DNA from 2 places in the Neptunomonas japonica JAMM 1380 genome. Region 2 is predicted to be linked to the other one. Evidence: predicted binding sites of a transcription regulator. Region 2 holds the regulator's gene; the other holds the start of a gene.
What was found. Region 2 encodes sigma-54, which starts transcription at its own class of promoters, with help from an activator protein. Its sites were predicted from a motif close to TGGCACNNNNNTTGCTNT; they were not measured.
Positions count from the first base shown of each region.

Region 1: a site for sigma-54 is predicted at 5,400-5,417, ahead of NEJAP_RS16645 (acyl CoA:acetate/3-ketoacid CoA transferase). Genes of this name have one in related genera too.

Region 1 is NZ_AP014546.1:3,529,036-3,544,483, forward strand. Features, by position in the region: gene NEJAP_RS16615 (ABC transporter ATP-binding protein) at 1-16, shown strand, start outside; gene NEJAP_RS16620 (exopolyphosphatase) at 181-1,107, shown strand; gene NEJAP_RS16625 (PilT/PilU family type 4a pilus ATPase) at 1,121-2,290, shown strand; gene NEJAP_RS16630 (SMI1/KNR4 family protein) at 2,363-2,773, shown strand; gene NEJAP_RS16635 (hypothetical protein) at 2,859-3,749, opposite strand; gene NEJAP_RS16640 (sigma-54 interaction domain-containing protein) at 3,882-5,291, shown strand; gene NEJAP_RS16645 (acyl CoA:acetate/3-ketoacid CoA transferase) at 5,455-7,086, shown strand; gene NEJAP_RS16650 (SixA phosphatase family protein) at 7,210-7,701, shown strand; gene NEJAP_RS16655 (AEC family transporter) at 7,845-8,801, shown strand; gene NEJAP_RS16660 (ankyrin repeat domain-containing protein) at 8,804-9,427, shown strand; gene NEJAP_RS16665 (helix-turn-helix domain-containing protein) at 9,437-10,249, opposite strand; gene NEJAP_RS16670 (lyase family protein) at 10,409-11,728, shown strand; gene NEJAP_RS16675 (type I asparaginase) at 11,752-12,792, shown strand; gene NEJAP_RS16680 (CoA-binding protein) at 12,818-13,240, opposite strand; gene NEJAP_RS16685 (HesA/MoeB/ThiF family protein) at 13,237-13,998, opposite strand; gene prmC (peptide chain release factor N(5)-glutamine methyltransferase) at 14,053-14,901, opposite strand; gene prfA (peptide chain release factor 1) at 14,913-15,448, opposite strand, start outside.
Region 2 is NZ_AP014546.1:3,057,212-3,072,659, forward strand. Features, by position in the region: gene NEJAP_RS14295 (STAS domain-containing protein) at 31-357, opposite strand; gene NEJAP_RS14300 (MlaC/ttg2D family ABC transporter substrate-binding protein) at 361-990, opposite strand; gene mlaD (outer membrane lipid asymmetry maintenance protein MlaD) at 1,005-1,463, opposite strand; gene mlaE (lipid asymmetry maintenance ABC transporter permease subunit MlaE) at 1,467-2,249, opposite strand; gene NEJAP_RS14315 (ABC transporter ATP-binding protein) at 2,249-3,070, opposite strand; gene NEJAP_RS14320 (calcium/sodium antiporter) at 3,253-4,209, shown strand; gene NEJAP_RS14325 (KpsF/GutQ family sugar-phosphate isomerase) at 4,226-5,212, shown strand; gene lptC (LPS export ABC transporter periplasmic protein LptC) at 5,407-5,943, shown strand; gene lptA (lipopolysaccharide transport periplasmic protein LptA) at 5,933-6,439, shown strand; gene lptB (LPS export ABC transporter ATP-binding protein) at 6,445-7,173, shown strand; gene NEJAP_RS14345 (RNA polymerase factor sigma-54) at 7,241-8,740, shown strand; gene hpf (ribosome hibernation promoting factor) at 8,784-9,080, shown strand; gene ptsN (PTS IIA-like nitrogen regulatory protein PtsN) at 9,093-9,551, shown strand; gene rapZ (RNase adapter RapZ) at 9,562-10,419, shown strand; gene NEJAP_RS14365 (HPr family phosphocarrier protein) at 10,456-10,725, shown strand; gene mgtE (magnesium transporter) at 10,827-12,179, shown strand; gene yjgA (ribosome biogenesis factor YjgA) at 12,183-12,710, shown strand; gene NEJAP_RS19490 (hypothetical protein) at 12,756-12,890, opposite strand; gene NEJAP_RS14380 (carbon-nitrogen hydrolase family protein) at 12,919-13,569, opposite strand; gene NEJAP_RS14385 (YhdP family protein) at 13,566-15,448, opposite strand, start outside.

The DNA of each region.
Region 1 (15,448 bases), 470 kb from region 2:
ATACCTAGGCGGCTAACCATTTAAATTGATACTAAAAGCCATTCGCTATTGACGTAGCGAGTGGCTTTTTTGTTCTTCGTACTGGCTCAAAAAACTTTCCTAACGACTCACCTGCATATCAGTAATCCTTGTCTATACTGATTTCTATAATATTTTGTCAGTTAACGCAGGAATACTGGTATGTCTCAATTTCGATTAGTCACCCGCAGCGACTTTGACGGTCTAGTGTGTGCAATTTTACTTAAACACCTCGACTTAATTAACGATATTACGTTTGTTCATCCCAAAGACATGCAGGATGGCACGATCAGTATTTCTGATAACGACATCACGACGAACTTACCCTATGTCGCTGCTGCCCACTTAGTTTTTGACCATCATCTATCAGAAACCTTGCGCAACCAAGGCGATCGACCTAACCATATTATCAACCCAGAAGCCCCTTCTGCTGCACGTGTTGTATGGAAGCATTACGGCGGAGAAGCAGCCTTTCCTAAAGAATGGAAAAGCATGATGTCTGCAGTAGATAAAGGTGATTCGGCTCAGTACAACCAAGAGGAAGTACTCAACCCCAAACGCTGGGAGTTGCTCAACTTCATTATGGATGCTCGCACAGGTCTCGGTCGCTTTCACGACTTCCGAATCTCTAATTACAATTTAATGATGGATCTAATTGATTACGGTAAAGATCATTCAATTAACGACCTTTTAGCACTCCCTGATGTTAAAGAGCGTGTCGATCTCTACTTTGAACAAGAGAAAAAATTCAAAGACCAAATCACGCGTTGCGCTACAGTCCACGACAACTTGGTCGTTCTGGATTTACGAAACGAAGAAGTTATCTACGCCGGTAATCGTTTTGTCATTTATGCCATGTTTCCACAATGCAATATTTCCATCCATGTGCTGTGGGGCCTTAAACAACAGAACACAGTATTTGCGACCGGGAAGTCTATCTTTGACCGTTCATCAAGAACCAATGTTGGCGAGTTAATGCTGGCCTATAACGGCGGCGGACACCAAGCAGCAGGAACGTGCCAAGTAGATAATGACAAAGCAATTGACACATTACACAAGCTCACTGCTCAAATTAACGCTGACGGATAAATAGGGCCACTAAATGGATTTTTACGATTGTCTTCGTTTACTCGCGGCTAAAGATGGTTCCGATCTTTATCTCTCAACGGGAGCACCGCCATGCGGAAAATTTCAGGGAGTTCTCAAACCCCTGAGTAAGACGCCCTTTCAGCCCGGAGAGATCGAAAAAATTGCTTTGCAAGTGATGGACCAAGAGCAAAAAACCGCTTTCCAACACGATTTAGAGATGAACCTAGCCATCTCTGTTGAGAAGTCCGGCCGCTTCCGTCTTAATATTTTTAAACAGCGTAATGATGTTGCTATTGTAGCTCGAAATATCAAGACAGATATTCCCCGCATGGAAGACCTAGGTCTTCCAGATGTACTGAAAGATGTCATTATGGCCAAGCGTGGTCTGGTACTATTTGTAGGGGGAACAGGCTCTGGTAAATCAACATCACTCGCAGCTCTTATCGACCACCGTAACAGCAATAGTGGTGGACACATCATCACCATTGAAGATCCCATCGAGTTTGTACATCACCATAAAAAATCGATCGTCAATCAGCGTGAAGTCGGCGTAGATACTCGTAGTTTTCACAACGCCTTGGTCAACACACTGCGTCAAGCTCCCGATGTTATTCTTATCGGAGAGGTGCGCGATAAAGAAACAATGGAACACTGCTTAGCTTTTGCAGAAACAGGTCACCTTGCTATTTCTACACTGCACGCCAATAATGCGAACCAAGCATTTGACCGTATCATTAACTTTTTCCCCGAAGAAAAGCGCCACCAGCTGTTGACTGACCTATCACTGAACGTACGCGCTATTGTTTCACAGCGCCTAGTGCACACAATTGATGGAAAACGAGCAGCAGCCATTGAGATCCTCCTAGGAACTTCAACGATTAAAGAGCTTATCTTTAAAGGCGATATCGATGGCATCAAAGAGATTATGGCAAAGTCCGAAGCCTTGGGTATGCAAACCTTCGACTCAGCTCTTTTCAAGCTCGCCAGAGAAGGAAAAATTAGCGAGGAAGAAGCCATTAAGAATGCTGATTCAGCAAATAACCTGCGCTTAAAATTCAAGTTAAGCGAAGAGGGAAATAGCAGCAGTGCTGGTGGATTAAACTTCAGTTTAGAAGAAGATAAAGCTGAAGAGGACGACGCTGGAGAGGAAATAGACGATCACAAAGGCCAGACAGTGTTCTAATTTATCCTGTAAACTCCACTATCAATTTATTAGTGTTTAACAACACAGGTTTTAGGACTCTTATTACTTAATATGAACGACATCATTGATGAACTTCGTGAGCTAAACGAAGACCGCTTCAACTCTGTACGCCTCCCAACGGAAGATGAATTAGTTGAGTTGGAAGAGGAGATTTTAATCTCTATTCCTGCAGACCTGAAAGAGTTCCTGCTAGAGGCTAGCGATGTCGTAGTTGGCTCACTATCTCCTGTCACTGCAACCGAGCCACACTCACATACGCATTTGCCTGAGCTAACAGCCACAGCATGGTCGTTAGGTTTACCCAGAGAGTTAATTCCATTTTGCGAGGCGAATGGGGGTTATTACTTTATCGAACAGGATGGTTCTATCGGCTTCTGGTCAGCAGAAGACGAGGTAAACGAAGAGCAATGGGACAACCTGTGGGACTGGATTAGTGATGTTTGGATGAGTGACACTGAATAGTTTTCTGTTATAGATCACTCCATAATTAAGGGCTATTGATAGCCCTTTTTTCATACATCAATCTAATTACTGAACTCCCCACCTCCTAATATGCCTCTATACCGTTCTTTAACAATAAGCGCGGCATAACATCATCTAAATTTGCAATATCACTCTCATGCAACTCTAGAAGTGTTAACCCATATTTCGAGTAAGCCTGCAGCTTTTGTTGCTTAATTTTTTGATACCCCGGATCACTCTCATGCTCCCATAGCTCAACATATATCTTACCCGCGGGTATATAAAAAGTACTGTAAACATCTTCTTCAATCGGCAAGCGGCGCTCATAAGCGTGCGCGATATCTGCTAAATACAACCAGTTATCAATCAACACTTCAGCTTTTGAGCGAAGCTGATGACCATCTACCGCTCGAAAATTGGCAGGAAATGTTTTCCTAAAAACGGAGACCTCTTCGCTCGTGGATTCATTGAGCCCCAATGCCTGGCCTAAATCTCCTTTAAGCGCTTTTAACGAGCGCTGAAAAGCAAGATTATGAATAAACGCGAGCGGCCATAACACATAAGGAATAGCGGTTTTTTGGCTCTCTTTTTGCACGCCCCCTAATGCCTTTCCTTGCTCCGTTAACTGCCAACCTTTGTGATACCGATCCACCCAACCTAACTCAGAAAACAACGCGTTAACTTGCCGTGCTGACAATTCAACTTTTTGCCCTATATTAGCTGCGCTATGGAGATCATTTTTATCATAGGCGACCACTACGGCTTCGCCCTCAATTTTTAACTGCGCTGGCCAAACAATATAAGACCCAAACTTATCACTTTGCTTTACCTCTCCCCCCTGCTCTCTGCCACTAGGTGTTAACTCCCAGTTTTTTTCTAAACGCACAATCCATCCAGCACTTTCTAATTGAACAAATAGCGCTTTACTCGACATGGAACGCAATTTTGATAACGCTGTAGTTGATATTTTATCCATGGAGCATGTCCTGAGAAGCAATTAATAAGCAGTGTAGTTTACAGCCAACACTTGTATTTCATGACACATATGAGTACAAATTTATAAGCCTAATGCAAACAAAAATATTTATAGATAACAAGGGATGCAGCATTGATCAAACCAAAAGTTCAGCAACCTGAGCAACACATCTGTCTTGATGAGTTACTGAGCGGACAAACTAGCAAGCAGCACCCCTTTGAGCTACTTTCAAGCCTCTGCGAAGGTGCCATTGCTGTAGATTCATCTTGTCGTATTATCTGGATGAGCCCCAAATATCGACAACTCATTAACATAGCTGAAGATGAAGCACTTATCGGCATGCCTATTGAAGAGCTGCTGCCTAATACACAACTACCCCGTGTATTAAAAAGTGGCAAGCCCACCTTTGTCGACCTCATGCAAATTAACAACCGCTGGTGTGTGGTCACGCGCATGCCATTAAAAGACAACGACGGCACTGTGATGGGTGCTATTAGTTTTATTTTTTATACCGATTTAGAAAGCCTAAGACCATTATTTGACAAGTTTACTCGTCTTAAACGTCAGCTCGAACAACAAAAATTAATTCGCCCTTCTCGCTATGCGCTGGATGATTTAATTGGTCAATCCGCCATTATTCAACAATTAAAAAGGCAAGCTCGCAGAGCCGCATTGCTAGACACTACTGTGCTTCTACTTGGCGAAACGGGGACAGGTAAAGAACTGCTCGCCCAAGGTATTCATCACGCATCCCACCGAAACGGAGGCACATTTGTTGGCATCAATATGGCAGCGCTACCAGAGTCACTCGTTGAGGCCGAGTTGTTTGGAGCCGCTCCCGGAGCCTATACCGGTATTGATAAAGGCGGACGCAAAGGAAAGATACAGCTAGCCAATGGCGGCACTCTGTTTTTGGATGAAATTGCCGAAATGCCTCTTACCATGCAAGCTAAACTTCTTAGGGTCTTGCAAGAGCGAGAAATAGAGGCGTTAGGATCAAACCGCCTAGAGCAAGTCGATGTTCGCATTATTGCTGCGACATCAGGCAACCTTAAACAACTGGTTGATGAAGGTAAGTTTCGTGCTGATCTTTATTATCGATTGAATGTATTACCCATACGTTTAGCACCACTTCGGGAGCGTAAAGAAGATATTCCATTACTGTGTGCCCACATGTTAGAAAATATTCAACAGCAAGCACAGGTTCCCGCACTTGCACTAACAGACACCGCACAGCAATGGCTACTTGAATATAGCTGGCCTGGCAATGTCCGGGAACTTCACAACCGCTTAGAACGCGGCTGTGTAATGGCAGAAGGTACTGCTATTGAACCCGCAGACTTAGGTGCATTTGATGATCTCCCCCGTGTTGACCTCAACCCTTTACCGACAAACCTTCATGAAACACGGTTAAAGCTAGAACAAGGTGCATTGAAAGAAGCGCTTCAACAAACAGGTGGCAATAAAAGTAGTGCCGCCAAACTATTGGGCATTTCTAGAGCCACTTTATATGAGCGCTTAAAAAAGTGTAAAGGGAAATAGACACACTGCTAAAAACCGGACATTAGTGTCTACATAGCAATACACTGCAGAATAAGCTCCAGCACATAGAAACAACCAAACATATGATTTTATTGATAAAAAAATGACTGGCTCGCCTTTTGCTATAGCCAGTTAACAATAAAAATTATTTACAGGTAATGGTATGCCCAATCGTTTTATTTCAGCTCAAGAAGCCGCGCTACTCATTGCAGATAATGACACTATCGCAACCGCAGGCTTTATCGGTATCGGGTTTGCAGAGACACTCGCAAAAGCTATCGAGAAGCGTTTCTTAGCTACCGGCCACCCTAGCAGTCTTAACCTAGTGTATGCAGCAGGGCAAGGCGATGCCGAAAGCCGAGGACTGAATCGCTTTGGTCATGAAGGCATGCTAAAACGCGTCATTGGAGGGCACTGGGGCTTAGCACCACGCCTTGGCAAACTGGCAATTGAAAATAAAATTGAAGCATACAACTTGCCGCAAGGTGTTATCTGTCATCTATTTCGTGACATTGCAGCAGGGAAACCCGGCACATTAACACACGTGGGATTAAATACGTTTGTCGACCCCCAGCAAGATGGCGGAAAAATCAATAGCAGCACTCATGAAGATCTCGTTGAACGCATAGAAATAGCCGGCTCCCCTTTTCTTTTATACAAGACCTTTCCCATTAATATAGCCTTGCTTCGCGGTACCACTGTTGATGGACATGGCAATATTTCAATGGAGAAAGAAGCGTTGCCATTAGAAGCATTGGCTATCGCTCAAGCAGTTAAAAGCAGCGGCGGTAAAGTTATCGTGCAAGTTGAACGAACCACTGAGCAGCACCAAGTAACACCTGATCGTGTACGTATCCCTGGAATTCTAGTAGACCATGTGGTGCTCTCAGAAGCAGAAGATCATCCGCAAACATTTGCTGAGCAGTACAACCCTGCCTATTGCGGCGAAGTTCGTACCGGCAACCCACTGAAGCCTATTCCTCTATCCGCACGCAAGATCATTGGCCGGCGCGCATTAATGGAGCTACGTAAAGGCTCGGTCGTTAACTTAGGTATTGGCATACCTGAAATCATCTCACACATTGCGGCAGAAGAAGGCAGACTTAAAGAGTTTACATTAACGGTTGAAGCTGGCGGTATTGGCGGATCACCCGCCAGCGGCTTAAGCTTTGGGGCTATTGCCAATGCCGACGCCATTATTGATCAGCCTGCTCAGTTTGATTTTTATGATGGTGGTGGCCTAGATCAAGCCTTCCTTGGACTAGCAGAAGCAGACCCTCAAGGTCATATTAACGTCAGTCGTTTTGGTACGCGACTTGCCGGATGCGGAGGCTTTATCAACATCACGCAAAACACTCGTGATGTTTACTTTCTGGGTACATTTACGTCAGGTCCTCAAGCACTTGAAGTTAACAACAATCAACTAACGATTATTGAAAACGGCCCTATTAAGAAATTTCTCGCCGCCGTAGAACAGATCACCTTTAACGGGCAATATGCCTTAGAAAAACAACAAAATGTTATGTTCATTACCGAAAGAGCAGTTTTTAAACTCACGGAAAAAGGCTTAAAACTGTTAGAAATTGCTCCTGGCGTAAATCTAAAAACTGATATCCTCGACCATATGGGGTTCATACCCCTTATCGATGATGATTATGTGCTGATGGACCCTCGTTTATTTAACGACGGCCCCATGAATTTACAGCATGTAGGCAGTATGCCGATGCCGCATATGCGCTCTGTATGGAAGCGAGTGCTGGAGAGCACCTCACAAGATCATGAGTTTTCACAGTAATCTAGACAGTGATAACTGAGCTTAGAAAAGTTATCACTGATTTTTATACACTCAAATACCTTAAAAGATTCCAACAACCGTGCTATTTTGCGCAAATAGCTGCTTTAAGGCCGGAGTCCTATTATGCGCACGCTCACTCTTATCAGACATGCTAAATCAAGCTGGAAGAATCCAGATCTTGAAGATTTTAACCGCCCTCTTAACAAACGCGGAAAACGTGATTTGCCTGCCATGGCCGAACGCCTAAAAGCGGCAAACCTGACACCCGACAAATGCTTATCGAGCGGCGCTACGCGTGCATACCTGACGGCGAAAGCCACCAGCAAACAACTCACTAACCGACCACTCATTGAGGTTATTCCTGAGTTATACGACTCATGTATGGAGACATTGCTCGATACATTACAGCGTCATTCAGACAAGGATCATCACATTATGCTGTTTGGTCATAACCCCGGCTTACAACGTTTAGGGGAGTATTTGAGTGCCGAACGGATCAACAACCTACCCACCTGTGGTGTTATGCATATTCAACTAGGTATCACCTGCTGGTCCGAACTCACAGAGTCATGCGGCACACTTCTCTGGTTCGATTACCCAAAGCTTCACCAGTAGGCCAACATAACCTACTCAACGAAAATACTTGCGCTGATAAAAAGTTACCTAAGTGAGTAGGCTTTCCTACAACACTGTATTGCATAGCACTTAAATCACGACAGCAGTATCATCGTGCCTTCATTCACTTATAGGAGCTTTACGTGGCGCTTTACCTAGATACATTGGTTTTTACAGCCAACATTGTGGCGCCCATCTTTTTTATCGTATTTATGGGCGTTATATTAAAACGCACATCACTTATTGACGAGGCGTTTGTCAGCACTGGATCTAAACTGGTGTTTATAATTACGCTACCAACCCTCGTTTTTATGAGTATCGCTAGAACTGACTTTCAAGCAGTTTTTAATCCCGCACAACTCAGTTATGTAGCCGCCGGAACATTGATTACATTTATCGCTATCTGGTTGCTAGCGAAACAATGGATCCATAAACCCGAAGACCTTGGTGTTTTTATTCAAGGATCTTTTCGCAGTAACTATGGGATTATAGGGTTAGCGGTAAGCTTCAATTTATTTGGCCAAACAGGTCTGGCCCAAGCGTCATTACTGCTTGCATTGGTCATTCCTCTATATAACGTACTATCGATCATTGTCCTCTCACTGCCCATGAAAAACAGTAACGCTCTATCACTGAGCGGCGTGATCGTAGAGATATTAAAAAACCCCTTAATTATTGCGGTACTACTCGCACTGCCTTTTTCCTATTTCGGCTTCTCGTTACCCGAAGTCGTTGACCGCACTGGCCGTTACTTTGCTAACCTTACATTACCCTTAGCGCTACTCACTATTGGTGCCACATTGAATTTAAAGAGCCTAAAACACACATCATTCCAAGCATTCTGGGCTACGGCAACTAAATTACTTATTCTCCCAGTCGTTCTCACTTTAGGAGCTTGGCAAGCGGGTTTCACAGATCAAGACTTAGTAATAATGTTTGTGCTTTTTGGCTGCCCTACTGCGGCAGCAAGCTTTGTCATGGCAAAAGCCATGGGAGGCAATGCACAGCTGGCCGCTAATATTATTTTAACGACGACTATCGGCTCAGTATTTACGCTAAGCAGCGGCATCTATCTGATGAAAATTTTAGAGGTTATCTAAGCATGCTAACGCTATTCAAAAAACAAAAAATATCCAAGCTATTTAAAGCAATTAAAGCAGGTGATTTAGCCGCCCTTGCTAAACGGCTACAAAACATCGATTCAGCAATACTAAACGACCAAACAGACCAACAGCTTAGTGCTATTGAAACTGCCATTCTTGCACAACAACCCAAAGCTCTTATCATGGTAATTGCTGCCGGAGCTAACATTGAGCAGCTATCATCGACCAATGAGCCTTACTTGTTACTTGCCCTTAAGCAGGTGCAGAGCTTGCCACTCATCAATGCATTGCTACAATCAGGTTCGAGTACTGAGTATAAAGCCCAAGAAGAAAACACACATTTAATAGCCGCCTGTTTTAAGCACTGCTCTGTCACAGAGTTAATGCTTCACCTGAGTCGTTTTATAGAATATGGGATTGACCTTAACCAAGAAGACTCACAAGGGCTCAGCGCGTTGAATTATGCACTAGAGACTCAAAACAAAGAGCTACTTAATTTTTTGATAGCTTCTGGCGTTCAAACACCAGCTCAATGGCCTCAGTCATTACCTGAAGAGCTAAAGCAGCATGTAAAACGCGCCGTTGATGATCTGCGTATCAGACAGATGTTTTTAAGCCCCTAGGAACTCAATTTAAGCGCGCGCTGTAAAGTGCCAATCAGCCTCATTCATCTGATTACGCACCGACACCTTAATAGAGTCGTCTATGGCATCATCATTCAACTCATAGAGGCCACAGAGCCCTAACGCTTTTCGGATATCAACCTGCAAACCTAAATACTCCATCACCACACGGGCACAGCTAGGCTTTCTTACGCCATTGGCAGGCACACCAATCCTTAAACCATTTAAGCGGCTGATACGATTCTTATAACTTGGAATCAAAACCGTTTCGGTAACTTCATTCGTCGCTAACGCTTCATAATCAATCATGAAGATGCGATCAGTTAAAAATAAAGCCATCCCTATATATTTACTATGAAATGCTGCTTCAGTAGGACTTTCTTTTAATCTCTCGGTACGTTGGTAATAATAACCTTCATCGCGTTTTTCAATACAGATCAAATTTCGAAGCACCTTGCCAGGACACGCCATCGACATATAGTACTCAAAATAATACCCCACGTACTTTTCCATCTGTGCCGAACTGGCATGACTCAGGGTTTGCAGATGACTATCTTCGACTCGAGGTGGTCCAGAGGGGGCAATGACTTTCGGACGCACTTGAATAAGGCGCTCGAACTGAGCGACAGGAAGCAGTAATTCATACTCCTCTACACCAAAAAAATCACAGAGCTTTCGCATAGTTTTTGGCGAAGGCTTATAACGACCACTTAGATACCGATTGAACTGTGTACGATTAAGATTCAGACGACGGCACACATCGGCAATAGAGTCGTAATAACTGCAGAGCAATTTTAGATTACTGGACAGGTCCTGATACATATACACAGCCTTTAATTTAGACACTTCAACTATAGTGGTGCTATATGATGCATTTCAAGCAACATTCTGCATCAAAAACTGCATCAATGCCTAATAGATAGATGCAACTTAAGTATGATTGAATGGTAATCACCTACTTAATAAAGAGCTAGTCGCCCAATGAATAACCGAAAAGAACATGATTTATTAGGCGATGAGACACTCCCAGACACTGCTTGGTACGGCATTCAGACATTACGCGCCTTGCGCAATTTCAATACCTCTGGTGTACCTATTCACCAGTTTCAAGATCTCATCAATACATTAACAATGGTGAAACAAGCGTCAGCTGAAGCAAACCACGAACTGGGGTTACTCAGCAGTAAAAAAACCAATGCTATTCGCCAAGCTTGCATACGTATTCGTGAAGGAGAGCTACATAACCAATTCGTTGTTGATTTAATCCAGGGAGGTGCCGGGGTATCAACTAACATGAACGCCAATGAGGTTATTGCTAACTTAGCGCTCTCTATCATGGGTCACGAAAAAGGTGAGTATCAGTACCTTCACCCCAACAATGACGTTAATAAATCACAGACAAACAATGATGCATACGCCACAGCAGCACGATTATCAATTGTATTAAGTACACAGACACTCACACATGCGCTCTCCTCTATTAAAAGCAGCTTTGAGAAGAAGGCAGAAGAGTTCGCTCGAACTCCTCTTGTAAAAGGCACTCACTTACAAGATACCGCTACAAAAATGCTAGGAAGTGAGTTTGCCGACTTTGCAGCCTCCCTGAAAGAAGAGATCGTAAATATACAAAGCGCCTGCACACAACTATGCGCGACAAACCTTAATAGTACATCGCAATATCAAACAAACAGTGTTCATCCTGATTATACGAAATCTACAATAAAACATCTGACACATATATCAGCGCTACCTATCACATCAGATAAAGAATCATCTGATAACCACTCTGATATGGAAGCATTTGTGAAGACGTCTGCTATTCAAAGAAAATTAGCGATAAAGCTCGCCAAAATTTGCAATGCAATATGCATACTATCTAACGATCCACGGACTAATTTTAATGAGATTAACCTCCCCATTACACAAGCAGGTTCCTCGCTTGTTCCAGGTGTTGTTAGCCCTGTTATTCCTGAGGCTGTTAGCCAAACCGCTTTCCAAGTCATTGGGCATGATGTCACCGTGTGCATGGCCGCAGAGGCAGGTTCTCAACAGCTAAACGCCATGGAACCGGTCATTATCTATAACATTCTCAATTCCATGAAAATGCTTAGCTCTGCTATCTACATGCTAAACCATCGCTGTATTCGTGGTATTACCGCCAATAGCCCACCGATCCAACTCAATATACCAGACAGCCGCATGCTCGCAGCATTAATGCCAGATCTTAGCTATGGAACTCATCCCCTAAATCATCTAAGCTCTGCTGCCGCAAATACTAGCCCCATGAAAACGGCTGTATGAACACCCCCAATTGAGGCCGCTACATGAACAAATCCCGCGTTCTAATTATTTATACTGGCGGTACCATTGGTATGTGGCCTTCGGCATCTGGCTACGTACCACAAGGCGGGTTCAATGAACTATTAGAGCAACGCCTCAATAAAGTATCTATCTCGGCTCTTCAGCCTTTTGACATTATCGAACTCGACAAGCTCATTGATAGCTCAAATATAGTGCCTGCCGATTGGGCCACATTAGCAGAGCTGATTACGCTGCATTATGATAAATATGATGGTTTCGTCATTCTTCACGGCACCGACACCATGGCCTACACAGCCTCAGCGTTGTCTTTTATGCTTTGCGGTTTAAGTAAACCCGTCATTTTAACCGGTTCGCAAATTCCTTTAGCTCAACCCAGAACCGATGCCACTAATAATTTACTGAATGCTATTGAGTTCGCCCGCGAACCCAACAACCAAGAAGTCTGCATCTGTTTTGATGGGCAATTATTGAGAGGTAATCGCGCCAAGAAAGTTCATACCTCGTCATTACGCGCTTTTGCATCGCCTAATTATAGTCCTCTAGGACAGTCAGGCATCCAAATTAAATTGTTTGATAACAGTACTAAAAGCATAGAGCAGGCTAAAAACACGCAAAATAATACGTCGCAATTTAAAACGCCAAACTGCGGCACTGAACATATTGCACAACTGCACCTTTACCCAGGCATCAATGATGCTCAGTTGACATCAATACTAGATAACCCTGATATAAAAGGCGTTATTATGCTGAGCTACGGGGCAGGAAACCCCCCTGATAATAATCAATGCTTGATGTCTTTGCTGGAAACAGCCAACAATCGTGGTGTAGTCATCGTTAACCTGACTCTTTGCCACTCAGGACAGGTAATACAAGGGTCTTATGCAACGGGCGCGCGTCTCAATCAACTAGGCGTGATTCCCGGTGCCGATATGACTGTTGAAGCGGCTTATACCAAGCTACTGTTTTTATTAGCGACTGAAACAGATATTGAACATATTAAAGAACTGATGTCATCCCCTCTATGCGGTGAGATGACACTATAGGAGAAACTATAAACCCAACAAAAACTTACGAAATTTTTGATATACCCAAACTTGGTATATCAATCGCAGGACAACGATCCATAATCACATCGAGTCCTGCAGCCTCAGCCCGATCAGCCGCAGGCTGATTAATCACACCAAGCTGCATCCACACAGCTTTTGCACCGATACCAATAGCATCATCTACTACACTCGCTGCCGCCTCGGAATTGCGAAACACATCCACCAAATCCACAGTTTCAGAGATATCCTGCAATGATGCCAAAATAGTTTGGCCATGCAACTGCTGCCCTGCTTTAACAGGATTAACAGGAATAACCTGGTAGCCTTGGTTAAGTAAAAAAGCCATCACCCGGTAACTAGCACGCTCTGGTTTTAGGCTCGCACCAACCAATGCAATGACTCGGCTGCTCTCAAGAACACGTTTTACCTTTTCGATTTCGCTCATGCACTAACCTCCTTATTGGCGCAAACAGGGCAAGCCGGGTCTTGTTTCAATTTAAGGGAACGCCATTCCATATGCTTTGCATCCAACAACAATAATCGACCCGTTAAAGTCGTGCCTATATTAGCCAACACCTTCAGCGCTTCCAAAGCCTGCATAGAGCCAATAATACCGACTAATGGAGAAAGCACGCCAGATTCAGAGCACGTTAGCGTTTCATCATCTCCTTCGGTATATAAACACTGGTAACAAGGGCTTCCTTCTACTCCAGGCTGGTAGACCGCAATTTGGCCTTCCATACGAATAGCTGCGCCCGATACCAACGGCTTTTTATGCTTAACACATGCGTGGTTTACAGCAAAACGTGTTGCAAAGTTATCAGTACAATCCAGCACCAAATCAACTTGAGCAACAAGCGCTTGTAATGCATCGGCACCTAAACGCTCAGCACGCGTTACGATATTAATATCTGGATTAATATCGCGTAGCATCTGTGCGGCGGAATCTACTTTTTTCATACCTATACGGGCTGTCGTATGAACCACTTGACGCTGCAGGTTAGAAAGATCAACCTGATCGTCATCCACTAAGACCAGCTCACCAATGCCCGCAGCAGCCAGATAAAGGGATACAGGGCTACCTAACCCGCCTAAGCCTATTATGAGCACTTTAGAGGCTAGCCAACGCTCCTGACCATCAATATCCACATCAGGTAACATAATTTGGCGACTGTAACGTAGTAACTGATCATCACTTAGCATTATTATTTTCTCCAGCACCTTATTTATCTAACAACCTAATAGCGTGCGTACCGATTAGCCGACTTTCCAACAACCCAGCGTAACACGATCGTTACCCGCATAGTCCTGACAGGTATTTACCTGCTGATAGCCACAATCATTAAATAATTGCCTCACGGCAGCCCCCTGTTGGTAACCATGCTCAAACAGTAGCCATCCATCAGTCACAAGATAGTCAGTGGCAGCACTAATGATATGCTGAATATCCGATAGACCTTCATCATCAGCGATTAACGCACTACGTGGTTCAAAACGCACATCACCTTGGTCAAGATGCTCATCTCTTGAATCTATATACGGTGGGTTACTAACAATCATGTCAAAAAGTCCAGAGAATGGTTCAAGCCAATTGCCTTGAACAAAGCTCACCTGAGCTAGACCTAATCTTTTCTGGTTACGTTGCGCCAACGCAACCGCCGCATCAATGCGGTCACATCCCCATACTTCCCACGTCGGTCGCTCACTTGCCAAAGCGAGAGCAATAGCGCCAGTTCCGGTTCCTAGATCAGCCACTCTAAATGGTCGATCAAGAAACGGGACATTAGCAAAAAGAGAGAGTGCAGTTTCAACCAACACTTCTGTGTCGGCGCGAGGAATAAGGGTATCCGGCGAGACTTCAAGATCTAAAGTCCAAAAAGCCTGGGTACCCAAAATATAGGCAATAGGCTCACCGATGGAGCGGCGCGCCATCAATGTAAGAAACTGCTGCTGCTGGCTAACTAAAAGCGGTTTTTCTGGCCAAGTCATCAAATAGCTAGAGGGCTTATCTAACACATGACATAACAGCAATTCAGTATCTAACTTAGACGAATCACTGACCTCTTCTAATTGTTTAGAGCACAATAGAGCCTCAGCAATATGCATAGTCACTCCTGCTACTCAGACAGCGCCCCTAACAACTCAGCTTGGTATTCATGCATCAGCGGATTAATAACTTCTTCCAGCTTGCCTTCCATGATCTCATCAAGCTTATAAAGCGTTAGGTTAATGCGATGGTCAGTAATTCGGCCCTGAGGATAATTATAAGTCCGAATACGTTCAGAACGATCACCACTACCCACTAAACTCTTACGTGTCGTGGCCTGCTCCGCTTCGTGTTTTTCTTTCTCTGCAGACTGTAAGCGCGACGCCAACAAAGCCATCGCTTTGGCACGGTTCTTATGTTGAGAGCGCTCTTCCTGACACTCAACAACAAGACCACTAGGAATATGAGTAATACGGATAGCGGAGTCTGTTTTATTGACATGCTGTCCACCCGCACCAGAAGCACGATAAGTATCAACACGCAAATCAGCTTTATTAATTTCAACTTGAGCCACTTCATCCAGTTCAGGCATAACGGCCACGGTGCATGCCGAAGTATGGATACGCCCCTGAGATTCAGTTTCGGGCACTCGTTGAACACGATGCG
Region 2 (15,448 bases):
TAGCGCTTAAAAGGCGAAATTAATACCCGACTAACTGCCTTCAGGAGAGTGCCCTATAACACTCAAGCCTACAAGATCAGCAATCGCTAACATATCCTTTGGTAAGTTTATAAATGTCATTTTCTTATTTTGTTTTTTAGCTAGTCTTAAAAAACATAAACACAGAGACAAAGATGAACTATCCACTTTTTTCACATTTGAAAAATCCAGAACACAATCTCCAGCCTTAGCCGAAATTTCTGCTTCCACGACTCTTCTAACACTCTCAATGCGAGGAAAAACCAAATCACCCATTAATAGAATTTGGTTTAGCTCATTACTCATTTCTTTATTTAGTGGATTCTTCTGCTCAGTCACAGGCTAACTCTTTGTCTGCTTGTCATCGATTTTTGCTTCCCAAGAATCAACAACACGGCCCACGTCGTATCTTGAGCGCTGCATCATTTCATAAAACTGATTTTGGAATGTAATTCTCAAATTGATGCCATTCAACATCACATTCACTAGTTTCCAATGCCCATCAGACTTAACCATATAGTTAACCAAGGTATACCCAACACCAGCCTTAGACACTACATTCACAGAAACAATTTGCTTACTATCAACAGGGCTCACACTATTCGCTTTAACTAAGTCATATGTGTCCACATCAAACTCAAGCAATGATTTTGCATAGGTTCTTATCAATGTCTGCTTAAAGACAACTGCAAACTTATTACGTTGTACATCACTAGCTTGGCGGTAATACTTGCCCATCACCCACTTCGAGATGTAACCAAAATCTACATCCCTATCAACTATCGTTTCTATATCTTGAGTCACTGACTGAAGGTCAACTGGCTCTTGAGCACGATGCTCGTCGATAACAACAATCATATCTTCAATTGTTTGACGAACCTGAACACTCGCTTCTTGCCAAGTAGCCTGAGCTGTCAAAGGCTGAAAAGCCAAGCTCATCCCGAGCAAAAAAGTTAGAAAAAAGCGTTGCATTGAGAATTTCTCTCCTAGTTATTCACTTTATTAAATAAAAATTTACCAATCAGATCTTCTAGAACAAGTGCTGATTGGGTGTCATGGATATAATCACCATCTTTAAGAGTATCTTCCTCAAAACCCACGGAGATACCTATATACTGCTCTCCCAATAACCCTGCGGTCAGAATTTTGGCTGAGCTATCGATAGACAAATAATCAATATCAGAATAAATATCCATAGTAACAAGGGCAACTAAGCGCTGCGTATCAATTTTAATGCTTTTAACTTCACCAATTTGTACGCCTGATAGCGTGACTTTAGCCCGCGAAGTCAGCCCACCTATATTTTCAAACCGTGCAAGAACTGTGTAATTATCCTGCTGAGCTGATAACTTCAAACCACTTACATTCAGAGCGAGCCCCAACAGTGCAAGCATACCCAGCACCATAAAAAACCCAACCATTATTTCTACCCATCGCATACGCATTTCTTATAAATCTCCAAACATCAATGCGGTTAAAATAAAGTCCAGCGCTAGCACCGCTAAAGACGAATAAACAACAGTACGAGTCGTTGCCTGACTAATCCCTTCAGACGTTGGAACACAATCATAACCCTGAAAAACAGCAATCCAAGTTACCACTATGCCAAAAACAATAGCCTTGATCACACCATTGAGTACATCTTCAGTAAAATCTACAGAATTTTGCATGTTTGACCAAAAAGATCCTTCAAAGATCCCAAGCCATTCAATACTGACTAAAGCACCTCCCCAGATTCCAACCATAGCAAAAATAATTGCTAAGACTGGCATGCAGATAAAACCAGCCCACAAGCGAGGAGCCACAATCCTACGCAAAGGGTCCACACCTATCATTTCAAGGCTGGACAACTGTTCAGTAGCCTTCATCAAGCCTATCTCAGCCGTTAGCGCCGACCCAGCTCGCCCTGCAAACAATAACGCCGTGACAACAGGCGCTAACTCGCGAACCAAACTAAGCGCCACCATCTGACCAACCGCTTGCTCTGACCCATAATCAACAAGAATAGTATAGCCCTGTAAGCCTAGTACCATGCCAATAAATAAGCCGGAAACAATAATAATAATCAGTGATAAAACGCCCACAAAGTAGATTTGCTTAAGCAATAAAGGCAGCATCACAACTGGCGTGGGCTTTGCAACTAACGACTGCCAAACAACACCTCCCGCACGTCCTATGCCAGCCAAGCGATCCAACATAGCACGCCCCAGCGAGCCAAATTGATTAAGCATTACCGCTTCTCCTGCGCACAAAGGTCTTCCAACATATCATCACCAGAAAAATGAAAGGGTACAGGGCCGTCGGGCAACCCTTGCATAAATTGTTGGACTTGATCGGTCTTATTACTTAACAAAGCTTGCGGTGTTCCTGATGCAATTACTTGCCCATCTGATAGTAAATAAATGTAATCGGCTATACTCATCGTTTCTTGGATATCATGTGAAACAATAATACTGGTATGCCCCAACGCCTGATTTATCTTTCGAATAAGATTAACAAGAACACCTTTGGCAATAGGATCCTGCCCTGTAAAGGGCTCATCGTACATAACAATATCAGGATCCAAAGCTATTGCTCGTGCTAAAGCTACACGCCTCGCCATTCCCCCTGATAACTCACTCGGCATTAAATCTCTGGCACCACGCAACCCGACAGCCTGTAGCTTCATTAATACGACATCTCGTACCATGTCCTCTGCTAACTGAGTATGTACCTTTATCGGAAATGCCACGTTTTCGTAGACGCTCATATCTGTAAATAACGCACCACTTTGAAACAGCATTCCCATGCGTTCACGCAAAGCAAACAACTGCTGGCGAGAAATCCGATGCACATCTAATCCATCTATCTTTACATGTCCACTATCTGGACGTAGCTGACCGCCAATCAATTTAAGAAGCGTTGTTTTACCCGTCCCTGATGGCCCCATGATAGCTGTAATTTTCCCACGCGGAATTTGCATATCCACATGCCGGAAAATTTGACGAGCTCCACGACTAAAACTCAACCCACGAATATCGATAATTGATTTTAGACTGTTATTCACCGACATATTATCAAAGCCTTTTCCCTGCCATATTAGAAGGGGTTAATGATCCGATTTCCCGCATAGAAATACCGCGCGAGACTATACCATTTACTGCACAAAACATGAACAGACCATCCTTTTAACTTGCACCAAATTTTGGTTCTGATTTAATAGGCCGCTTTTAACTATTGAGCACAACAAATACTATGTTATTTCCGATTTTATCTATCATCGCTGGGCTGATCATTTTAGTCTGGAGTGCTGATCGCTTTGTAATAGGAGCAGCAGCAACGGCAAAGAACTCGGGAATGTCTCCTATGCTAATCGGCCTTACGATCGTTTCATTTGGCACATCAGCACCTGAAATACTCGTCTCAATTATGGCATCTATTAACGGATCAGGCAGTTTAGCCGTTGGTAACGCGCTAGGATCCAATATTGCCAACATCGGTCTAGTACTAGGCATCACCGCCATTATCGCTCCTCTTCCTGTAAAATCAGCGGTTCTTCGCAAAGAAATGCCACTACTATTGTGCATTACACTCTTAGCTGGCGCTGTGCTTTATAACTTAAACATCACATTATTTGACGGCATTTTATTGCTCGCATCATTAGCAATCTGCCTTGTAATGTTCGCTAAATTCCAAAAAAACAGCGACCCTGCGGACCACATTTCTGACGAAGCCGAAGAGATTCCTGAAATGAGCACAGGAAGAGCATTGTTCTGGCTTATACTCGGCTTAAGCTTACTCGTAGCCAGCTCTCGCATGCTGGTATGGGGAGCAGTAGAAATAGCAACGTATATGGGGGTTTCAGAACTGGTGATTGGCCTGACGATTGTTGCTATAGGCACCAGTCTTCCGGAACTTGCCGCATCTGTTGCCAGCGCGCTGAAAAACCATCACGATATAGCACTCGGGAATATTGTCGGTTCTAACATATTTAATATTGCAGCTGTCATGGCAATTCCAGGGTTAGTTAGCCCTATTACACTTGATGCGATAGCCTTTAATCGCGATTATATGGTAATGCTAGGTTTAACTGTATTACTGCTAGTGTTTTGCCTTCTACAACGACCAGCTAAAATTAATCGAGTAGAAGGCGGTCTATTAACCGCAGCATATGCTGGATATATGTTTGTGTTATACACTATGTCAACCTGATTAGAAGCCGAATACAATGAATAATACGAATGACGACATCAAACCATTTATTGCATCTGCTATGCGTACCATTAAACTGGAAGCCGAAGCCGTAAATGATTTATTGAGCTATCTCGATAGCAATTTTGAAAGTGCATGCCGCCTCATGATGGAATGCACTGGCCGAATTATTATTACTGGCATGGGAAAATCTGGACATATAGGCAATAAGATTGCTGCAACCCTAGCCAGCACAGGATCGCCATCTTTTTACGTACACCCTGGTGAGGCTAGCCATGGCGACATGGGCATGTTCACCTCTAACGACGTCGTATTGGCACTTTCAAACTCAGGCGAAACATCTGAAATTGTAACTATATTGCCATTAATCAAGCGCATGGGTGCGCCGCTTATTAGTATTACGGCTAATCCACAATCCACGCTATCTCAAGCCGCTAATGCAAATTTACATATTGGTGTAGAAAAAGAGGCCTGCCCACTAGGACTAGCTCCTACATCAAGCACGACGGCACAATTAGTATTAGGCGATGCGTTAGCTATTGCGCTACTAGAAGCAAAAGGCTTTAGTGCCGAGGACTTTGCATTTTCACACCCCGGCGGAAGCCTAGGCAGAAAGCTATTACTGAAAGCCAAAGATATAATGCACTCAGGTACGGATATTCCTATTGTTCAGCATGGCACTACCATCAATAACACGCTTATTGAGGTAACTGAAAAACGCTTAGGCATGACAACTGTGGTAAATGAATTGGGAGCACTAATAGGCATATTTACAGACGGTGACTTACGACGCACACTTGATCAAGAATTAAATCTCAAAACAACAGCCATTGAAGAAGTGATGACACATCAGTGCACCACTATTTCTGGTGACTTGCTCGCCGCCGAAGCGTTAAAAATCATGCAGGACAAAAAAATCAACGCATTAATCATATGCGATGACAAGAATCGCCCAACCGGCGCATTAAATATGCACGACATGCTTAAAGCAGGGGTTATTTAATGCAAAAAAATGAAGAGCCCTACACTAAAAGCATCAATTGAAATTCAGGAAGCGACTGCCCACTCTACTTCAATGACGGCTTGCGTGGCTCGTGAATTTTGCAAAACAACTCTTGAGGCTAAAAGCCAATTAGAGTGTGCTTATGAGAGGTTCTTGTAAGCATGTTACTGACGCGCAGCAAAACCAGGATATTTTTGGCAATATTGCTGCTGTTCCCTCTCTTTCTTTATTGGATTATTAGCTCCGATTCGAATATAGAAGACGCCTCTGAAGCGGAAATAATCAGTGGCGTTGATTACTTTATGAAATCCGCTTCAAGTAAAGAATTCAATAAAGATGGAGAGCTTCTACGTACGCTTAAGGCAAACGAGCTTAACCACTTCCCAAGAGCAAAACGCACTACACTCAAACAACCCCACATTACTTTAATGGCTGAGAATAGCCCTCGCTTAACTAGCGAAAGCCTTTCAGGCATTGCTTATGATAATATCGATCGCTTCGACCTTGTTGAACAAGTTATCGTCACGCATAATCCAACAAGCCCGATACCAAGTGTGTTAAGAACATCAAGCCTGAGTCTCTACCAAGCTCAAGGAACGGCAAAGACTAACGCGCCCGTGGAGATCACCCAGCAATCCAATATCACAACAGCTACGGGCATGATTATTAACTATAAAATGAATACATCGGAACTACTTTCTGATGTAAAAGGCACTTTCCATGCTAAATAACAGATCATTAATACAGCTCTTTCTGCTTATAAGTGCATTGTTCAGCTCATTTTGCTTTGCGCTCCCGACTGATCGAAAGCAGCCTATTCATATAAGTGCAGACAGTGCTCGCATTGACGACAACACAGGTACAACAACATACAAAGGCAATGTCCTGATGACCCAAGGCAGCATGGAGATTCGAGCAGCCAAGGTCGACCTATATCGAAAAAAGGATGATATTAACCTAATCATCGCCACGGGAAGCCCTGCCAACTTTCGCCAAAGGCCCTCAAAAGATCAGCCGATTACTAACGCATTTGGCGAAAAATTAGAATATAAAATTGCTGAACAAACCGTCACTATAACGGGCCAAGCACGCGTAGAACAAGATAGAGACACATTTAGCGGCGAGCGTATCGTTTACCAAATGAAAAAAGCCATCGTCAACGCATATAGTGGATCTGGGTCCTCGGGACAACGCGTTAAAATGATTATTCAGCCTAAGGCCAATTAGTACAGATGAACACTCTTCTTCAGGCTTTACATCTAGCAAAATCATACAAAAAGAGACAGGTAGTTCGCGATGTCTCCCTGGAAGTTAACAGCGGTGAAATCGTTGGACTTCTAGGTCCAAACGGTGCGGGAAAAACCACCTGTTTTTATATGATTGTGGGGTTAGTTAATACCGACAAAGGCGCTATACGTATCAATAGCGATGACGTCACACAACTACCGATGCATGAACGCGCCCGAAAAGGAATAGGCTACCTCCCACAGGAAGCATCCATTTTCCGCAAACTTAGCGTACAAGATAACCTGCTCGGCATACTAGAGATGCGAAAAGAACTCTCGACAGCGCAGCGTAACGAGAAGCTAGAAAGCCTCCTAAGCGAATTCCACATCACACACTTACGCGACAGCTTAGGCATGAGCCTATCTGGCGGCGAACGCCGGCGTGTAGAAATAGCCCGAGCGTTGGCCTCCGAACCTACCTTTATTCTATTAGACGAACCATTTGCCGGCGTTGATCCCATCTCTGTAAATGACATAAAACACACTATAAAACACCTACAATCCAAAGGTATTGGTATTTTAATTACTGACCATAATGTGAGAGAAACACTCGATATTTGTGAAAAAGCCTATATTGTTAGTGAAGGCGTTATTCTTGCTCAAGGAACACCAGAAGAGATACTTTCAAATGAACAAGTAAAAGCAGCCTACTTAGGACATACATTTACACTTTGAACATCACATTGTAAATTTCACATTCTAAGTTATATGAACTGCCCTATTGGAGTAACCTTGTAGTTATATGAAGCAATCATTGCAACTCAAAATGGGTCAGCACCTGACAATGACCCCTCAACTACAACAAGCTATTCGTTTGTTGCAGCTGTCGACACTCGACCTCCAACATGAAATACAGGAGGCACTGGACAGTAACCCGATGCTCGAAACGAGTGATGATTTCGATGAAACGCATCAACCCGAAGTACAGCAAGAAATAACCACTCCAAGTGAAGATAACAACCTCGCCCAATCCAGCACATCAAGCAACGAGAGCATAGAGAACTCAGCTGAAGATCAGTGGAGCGACAACATTCCCTCTGAACTCAGCACAGACTCCTCTTGGGAAGACACGTATCAAACAGGAACAAGCAGTAGCCAGCGAGATGATGATTCTTTTTTTGAATCTAACGACACGGCAGAAGAAACACTGCAAGACCACCTTAACTGGCAGTTAAATTTAACGCCAATGAGCCCGGCAGACCGCTTAATTGCTGAAGCAATTATTGACGGCATCGATAACGAAGGGTATTTGCGCTCCTCTACAGAAGAAATTCTTGAACACTTTAAAGAGAGCGAACCTACATTATTTGCCGAGTCTGAACTCGATGAAGTAGACGCAGTATTACACAGGATTCAACAGTTTGACCCTCCAGGCGTTGCCTCTCGTGATTTGGGTGAGTGCTTAAGCATTCAGTTGCGCCAATTACCACCAGACACGCCGCTGCTTCAACAAGCGCTTACATTATGCAAACAATACATACACTTGTTAGGAACACGGGATTATAAGCAGCTACTACGAAAACTGCGATTAAAAGAGCCTCAACTACAAGCTATTATTCTCTTAATACAATCACTAAACCCCTATCCCGGTTCTCATATTTCTAGCTCAAAAGCTGAATACGTTACCCCCGATGTATATGTAGAGAAATTCCAAGGGGTTTGGACGGTACGACTAAATCAAGACGCATCTCCCAACCTAAAAATTAACACGAGTTATGCCGACCTCATTCGTCGAGCTGACAGCAGCGCTGATAACACCTATCTTAAAAACCACTTACAAGAAGCTCGCTGGTTTATAAAAAGCCTACAAAGCCGTAATGAGACTCTACTAAAAGTATCTAGTCAGATTATTGAGCGCCAATCAGCGTTCTTGGAGCATGGTGATGAAGCCATGAAGCCAATGGTGTTACATGACATTGCAGAAGCAGTAGAAATGCATGAATCGACTATTTCTCGTGTTACCACACAAAAATATATGCACACTCCGCGCGGAATTTTTGAGTTAAAATATTTTTTTTCTAGTCATGTAAGCACCAATGACGGTGGCGCTGCGTCCTCTACAGCTATTCGCGCCGTCATTAAAAAAATGATTTCTGCTGAAAATACTGCAAAGCCGTTGAGTGATAACAAAATTGCCCAACTGTTAGACCAAGAAGGAATTAAAGTTGCAAGAAGGACTGTTGCAAAATACCGAGAAGCAATGGGCATTGCTCCTTCTAATGAAAGGAAGTGTCTGGTTTAATATTAAGTTATAACGACATGCGTCGTTTTAAAAGGAGATACCTATGCAAATCAATATTACAGGTCATCATGTAGAGCTTACTGAACCGCTTTCTGAGTATGTACATACTAAATTTGAGAAGCTTGAACGACATTTCGATAACATTACTAATGTACAAGTTACACTAAGCATAGACAAACAACGTCAAAAAGCTGAAGCGGATATGCACATCGCCGGCGGTGAAATTTTTGCCACAAGCGAACAAGATGATATGTATGCTGCTATTGATGGATTGATCGATAAACTAGATCGTCAGGTCATCAAACATAAAGAAAAACTAAAAGCCATAAGTAACTTTTAAAACTGAAATCACATGCCCATTCTGTCACTATTATCACCAGAGCGAGTTCTTCAAAATATTGAAGGAGGAAGCAAAAAACGTATCATTGAGCTTGTCAGTAAAATCATTGCTGAATCAAACAGTGATCTCTCAGCAGAAGCAGTATTTAGCGGCCTCATCGGCAGAGAACGCTTGGGCAGTACGGGCATAGGTGAAGGTGTGGCCATTCCACACTGTCGCCTTGCCAACGTCCAAACGGCCACTGGCGCACTTATATACTTATCCAAGCCCATTGATTTTGATGCGATCGATAATCGTCCTGTCGATTTATTATTTTTTCTATTAGTTCCCGAAGAAGCATGTGACGACCACTTAAGCACGCTCGGAAAGCTGGCCGAAGTATTCAGTCAGGAGGAGTTCCGGGACACATTAAGAAATACACATTCAAATGAGCAACTTTTAGACGTTGCTACTCAACTGTTTCGCATTTAGAGATGGATCTATGAAATTAGTGATCATTAGTGGGCGATCAGGCTCAGGAAAAAGTACAGCTCTACAAGCCCTCGAAGATGTTGGCTTCTATTGTATTGATAACCTTCCGGCCAAATTACTGCCAAACTTAATTGATCATATGTTAGAGGATGACGCACAGCTCAACCGTATTGCCGTGTGCATAGATGCTCGCAACCTATCAAGCAATCTCGAGAAATTGCCGAGCATCTGGCGAGATTTTAAAAAGCACCCTAAAATCACAGTTGAACTACTTTATGTTGATGCCTCTCACGACACACTATTAAAAAGATACAGCTCAACAAGACGACGCCACCCGATGGCAGAGTTAGTCAGTAACCTTCCTGACTCTATTGACTATGAACGCACATTATTAGAACCGATTGCTGATCTTGCTGATCTGCGAATAGACACAACACTACTATCTATTTACGAACTACGTGACATCATAAAACTCAGAATTTCTGAACGTAAAGAGCAGTCACTTTCTTTACAGTTTGAATCATTTGGTTTTAAACATGGCGTCCCTATGGATGTCGATATTGTTTTTGATATGCGTATTTTACCCAACCCATATTGGGTAGCTGAACTTAGAAAACACACAGGGCTCGACCAGCCGGTAATCGATTTTCTTAGCCAAGAAAGTGACGTAAACGCAATGATAAAGGATCTTCAAGAATACTTAGATAAATGGCTACCGCACTTCATGCAAAACAATCGTAGCTATGTCACCGTAGGGATCGGCTGCACCGGCGGCCAACATCGCTCAGTTTATGTCACTGAACAACTAGCTAGCCACTTTAAATCTTATATGGATAGTGTGAACATCAGGCATCGAGAGCTGCGCTGAGCGCTCGACACCATTACACAGAGGAAATAAAGCGCTATGCTTGAACTAAAAATCACCATCATTAACAAGCTCGGTTTACATGCGCGTGCTGCCGCCAAGCTCATTAATACGACTTCTAGGTTTTCTTCTGACGTACGTTTAGTTAAAGAAGGCCGCGAGGTTGATGGCAAGAGCATTATGTCAGTCATGATGCTGGCTGCTAGTAAGGGAACAGAACTCACTGTCATTGCCACGGGTAGCGACCAAGATGATGCGATTTCTGCCATTGAAGCTCTCATTAACAATCGCTTTGATGAAGATGAATAACCTCTGATTCACGCATAGCAACTACTGAATACAACTCATCTATCCGCTATACTACAGCAACATAAAATATTGTACCGTGCGTTTTCGCAGTTAAGGGTATTATGACTACTAATGACGAAACTACAGCACTGGACAAACTCAACCGGGCCCTGGACAGTGGCGCCTTTCAACAGGTGCGTTTTACTCTAAACAATTCGCTTCGCCCTGCCGAAGTCGCACACCTACTAGAGCAGTCCCCGCCGAAAGAGCGCGAAATTTTATGGAATCTAATTCATACCGATAACGAAGGAAAAGTACTCCAGTATCTTGCTGATGATATTCAAGCAGACATTCTCAGCAAAATGGATACCGACCGCGTTTTGGCTATTACAGAGTCACTAGATACCGATGATGTAGCAGACGTTTTACAGCAACTACCGGAGCGAGTAACGCGAGAGCTGCTGAAGATCATGGATCAGCAGAATCGTGAACGCTTAGAAGTTGTTTTGGCCTACCCGGAAGATACCGCCGGCGGGTTAATGAATACAGACACGGTGACGATTCGCCCAGACATTACTGTTGAAACGGTATTGCGTTATATTCGCCGCCATAATGAAATACCTGAAATGACAGACAGCTTATTTGTCGTCAGCCGCAGAAAAGAATCCTACATAGGGATTCTGCCACTCACTAAGCTTCTCGTATCGGATCCCAATATTACTGTTCGTGAAATAATGAACACTGATATTAAGCCGATTCCAGCAGAGATGCCTGATGATGAAGTTGCTTCGCTCTTTGCTAAACATGATTTAGTATCCGCACCTGTTGTAAACAAAAAAGGTAAACTCCTCGGCCGAATCACTATCGATGATGTTGTCGATGTTATTCGTGAAGACGCAGACCACTCCATGATGAGCATGGCAGGTCTTGACGATGATGAAGATACCTTTGCACCATTGATGAAAACAACCCGACGAAGAGCTGTATGGTTAGGCATCAACTTGATTACGGCACTGACCGCATCTGCTGTTATCGGCATTTTTCAAAACACGATTGATAAAGTAGTCGCTCTCGCCGTCCTTATGCCGATAGTCGCCTCTATGGGTGGTATTGCAGGAAGCCAAACATTAACGCTTATGATTCGTGGACAAGCTCTAGGGCATGTTGAGCGCTCAAATGCTGGCTGGTTACTCAATCGTGAACTGTTAGTCGGCGGCTTAAACGGTGTACTTTGGGCACTGGTTGTATCGGCGGTATCGATTTACTGGTTCGAAGACACTACCATCGGCTTAGTCATTGGTTTAGCGATCATCATCAACTTAATTGCTGGAGCACTGGCAGGGACTGTACTCCCACTGGCTCTAAAATCTTGGGGCATTGACCCCGCCTTAGCTGGAAGTGTACTCCTCACCACCATTACTGATGTGGTGGGTTTTTTTGCATTTCTAGGATTGGCAACCTACTTCTACGGATAAAAAATGAACGAAGATAATTTCGATGATATAGATAATGATGATGAAGACTTTATTAGTCGCTCTCAGATCAAGCGCGAAGCAGAAGCTCTACAGAAGTTAGGCGAGCGCTTAGTAGACCTAAAACCAGGGCAACTTGATAAACTTCCTATTGATGAAACGCTTCGCCATGCAATCGATGAAGCTAAAAAGTTACCACACCGCAGCGCCTTACGCCGACAAATGCAATACATCGGCAAGCTAATGCGCTACGAAGATGGTGAGGCAATAGCAAACGCGATCGAACGCTTTGACGTTACAAAAGAAGCTCACAACAAAGTTTTTCATAAACTTGAAAAATGGCGTGACCGCTTAATTGAAAACAACAAAGATAATTCAATGCTAGACGTCATTATCTCTGAATACCCTCACACGGATATCCAGCACTTACGACAACTGGTAAGAAACGCTCAAAAAGAAGTATCGCAAAACAAACCACCGGCCGCTGCACGTAAACTATTTAAATACTTACGAGAGCTAGAAGAAAACCCATAGTCATTGTTAACGTATTAGGCTGTTAACACCTAACAGCCTATATATTTACGAACGTTGCTGAAATAGCACCGGCATACGCTTACGCACACGGCCCAAGAGACTAAAATCTAATTTAGCAAGCACTACGCCCTCCCCCATTTCACATCGAGAAATAACCGTACCCCATGGGTCTACGATCATAGAGTCGCCCGAAGTTTTACGAGAGGGGCTATGCTGCCCCCCCCTGATTTGCCCCAAGAATATAGCATTGCGTCTCAACAGCGCGGGCTCTTAATAGAACCTCCCAATGGGCTTTGCCCGTGACTTCAGTAAAAGCAGAAGGCACAACAATAATATCCGCACCCAGCTCTCTCAATTTCCAAAAATGCTTAGGAAAACGTAAGTCATAACAGATACTCAATCCAACCTTTCCTACTTCTGTTTCAACTACAACGAACTCATCTCCAGCCTCAACAAATGCTGACTCTAGGTATACACCCTGATTATCACTGACATCAACATCAAACAGATGACGCTTATCATAACGCGCAACACACCTACCGGCAGGGTCAAAAACTTGCAAAGCAGAACGTACTTTTCGATTAGCTGCGTTGCTACCAAGCAGAGGAAAACTCCCTGCAAACAGCCAAATTCCCAGAGATTTTGAAAGGCCACTTAACCAACAAGCGCCCCTGTTATACGCTTTCTCATCCTCAGCCAACGAGTAAAGCTGCTGACTATCAAAAAGTGCAAAATTTTCTGGCAACAATACGAGCTTGGCGCCTTCAGATACAGCTTCACGTATAAGAACTTCAGCTCTATTCAAGTTTATTTCAACATCAGAACCAGACACCATTTGCACAACTGCTACATGGGTCATTTTTTATCCCCTTCTTGCCCTGAGGTGTCATTAGAAGATTTAGCAGCTAAAGGGGTAATTGATTTAACATCTGGCTCAACCCATGGACCTGATAATTGGTACTTTATTGTGGACACTCTCTCAAACTTATCACCGATAAGCTTATCCAGTAAAAATACAGCACCCGCAATTTGAGGAGCTCCCAGCAACACTGCCGCAACAGGCAAGTTACTTGTTACAGGTAAGACTACATCAACTTCGCTATCCAACGTCTGATCCACAATATTGATACTTCCTTGCATATTCACATTAGCGGAAGGCCCATCAAGAGAAAATGGTTCCTGACTATAGGCGATACCACTGTTAAGCAAGTAGTGTGCGCTTACACGATCAAACGCTACGCCCGCTTTTACCAAGTCAGTAAAATTAAGTTGCAACCTTCGAACCACAGTATTGAGATTTAGAATGCCAAATAAACGTAATATATTACTGTGCTGCCCTGTTTCAATAATTCGCCCTTTCTTCAGTAACATCTTAAAATTTCCGTTTAAGTTTCTAGTTTCAAAACCCCACGGATACCCTGACCATGAAACATCACTGGTGATATTTGTTGACTGCGACTCAATGACACCTTCATAGCCAAAGTTATTCAAAAGCGTACCTAGGTCCCCTCCTTGTAACGCTATATTCATATAACTAGCGGGCTGGCCACCTTTTAAGCGCCACCCTGCATCACCTGTTAGTGAGAATTTACCGAAACGCCCAGCAATGTTTTTAACTGTTAGCTGGCCAGCAGGGTCTGGCTCAATTTCCATACGCCACTGCCCTACTGGTTTAGAGTCAAGATACAACTTATTAATAGAAAGCTGCACTAACGGCCATTCACTAGTATCAAAAATCTCTTGTTTAAGTGCATTATCACCTTTTGAGGGTTCTTGGTTTTTATCCAAATACCAGTGGTCTAAATTCACAATATAAGCAGTGCTACCCTCTTTAGGAAAAAGTATCTCACCGGCAACTTTAGGGCTTACAAAACCAATAGCAGTTTGGTTGCTACCTTCAGCATTGACAACTAGATCAACATTACCGACTTGCACATCCCCTGCCGATAAGCGCCCGATATGTAACGCCAACTGCTTCAAACCACCTTGTGAATCGGAAAGGCTTTCGCTACTCCACCAGTTATTTTGAACCATAAAAGCCTTCAGCTGAGCAAGGTCAACCTGATCAATAGCGCCATCTACCCATATGCCTGCTTCAACGGGTTCCTGAGGGCGCTCTCCACCAAAGCTAAGACGCGTTCTTGAAGCGCTCTCAATAGACTTTGTAACACCACGCAGCTGGCTACCTAGCTTATATCGCCAAACAGGACTATCACTCCCTAACTGACCTACAATCTGCAACGGCATCATAGCATCAGCGGTTTTCCCAAACGGAGCGGGGGCTTGTAGTTCAACCCCCTTCAAGCTGGAGTCAACGACTAACTTGTTACATGTAGCTACGCCGGAACATAGGTCCAAACGAGCATTAATAACAGCAGCTCCTTTAGCACTGTTTAATAAAGATAATTCTGTTTGCTTTTTTAACGCGTCTATAGAAATTTTTCCAGAAAGATACACCCGAGTCACTTCAGGAAGCTGCTGCGTTTTTTCTACAGGTTCAATCCGCACAGCAACAGGTGCATTCATAAAAGATGCCTTAACGTTGTTGCTAGAGAGGCCTTTCTCAGTCGAAAAATCGAGATCTCCAGAAACGTCATTAAAAACTAACTTTTCTGATACGCTTTCAAAACGCCCCTTATCAAAACGCGAAGAAACCTTAACAATTGGAACTCCCTTTTCGGATAGAGGTAGCAGCACAGCAACTTCTGTTTTATGCTTGCCTGACAATGACCATGAAT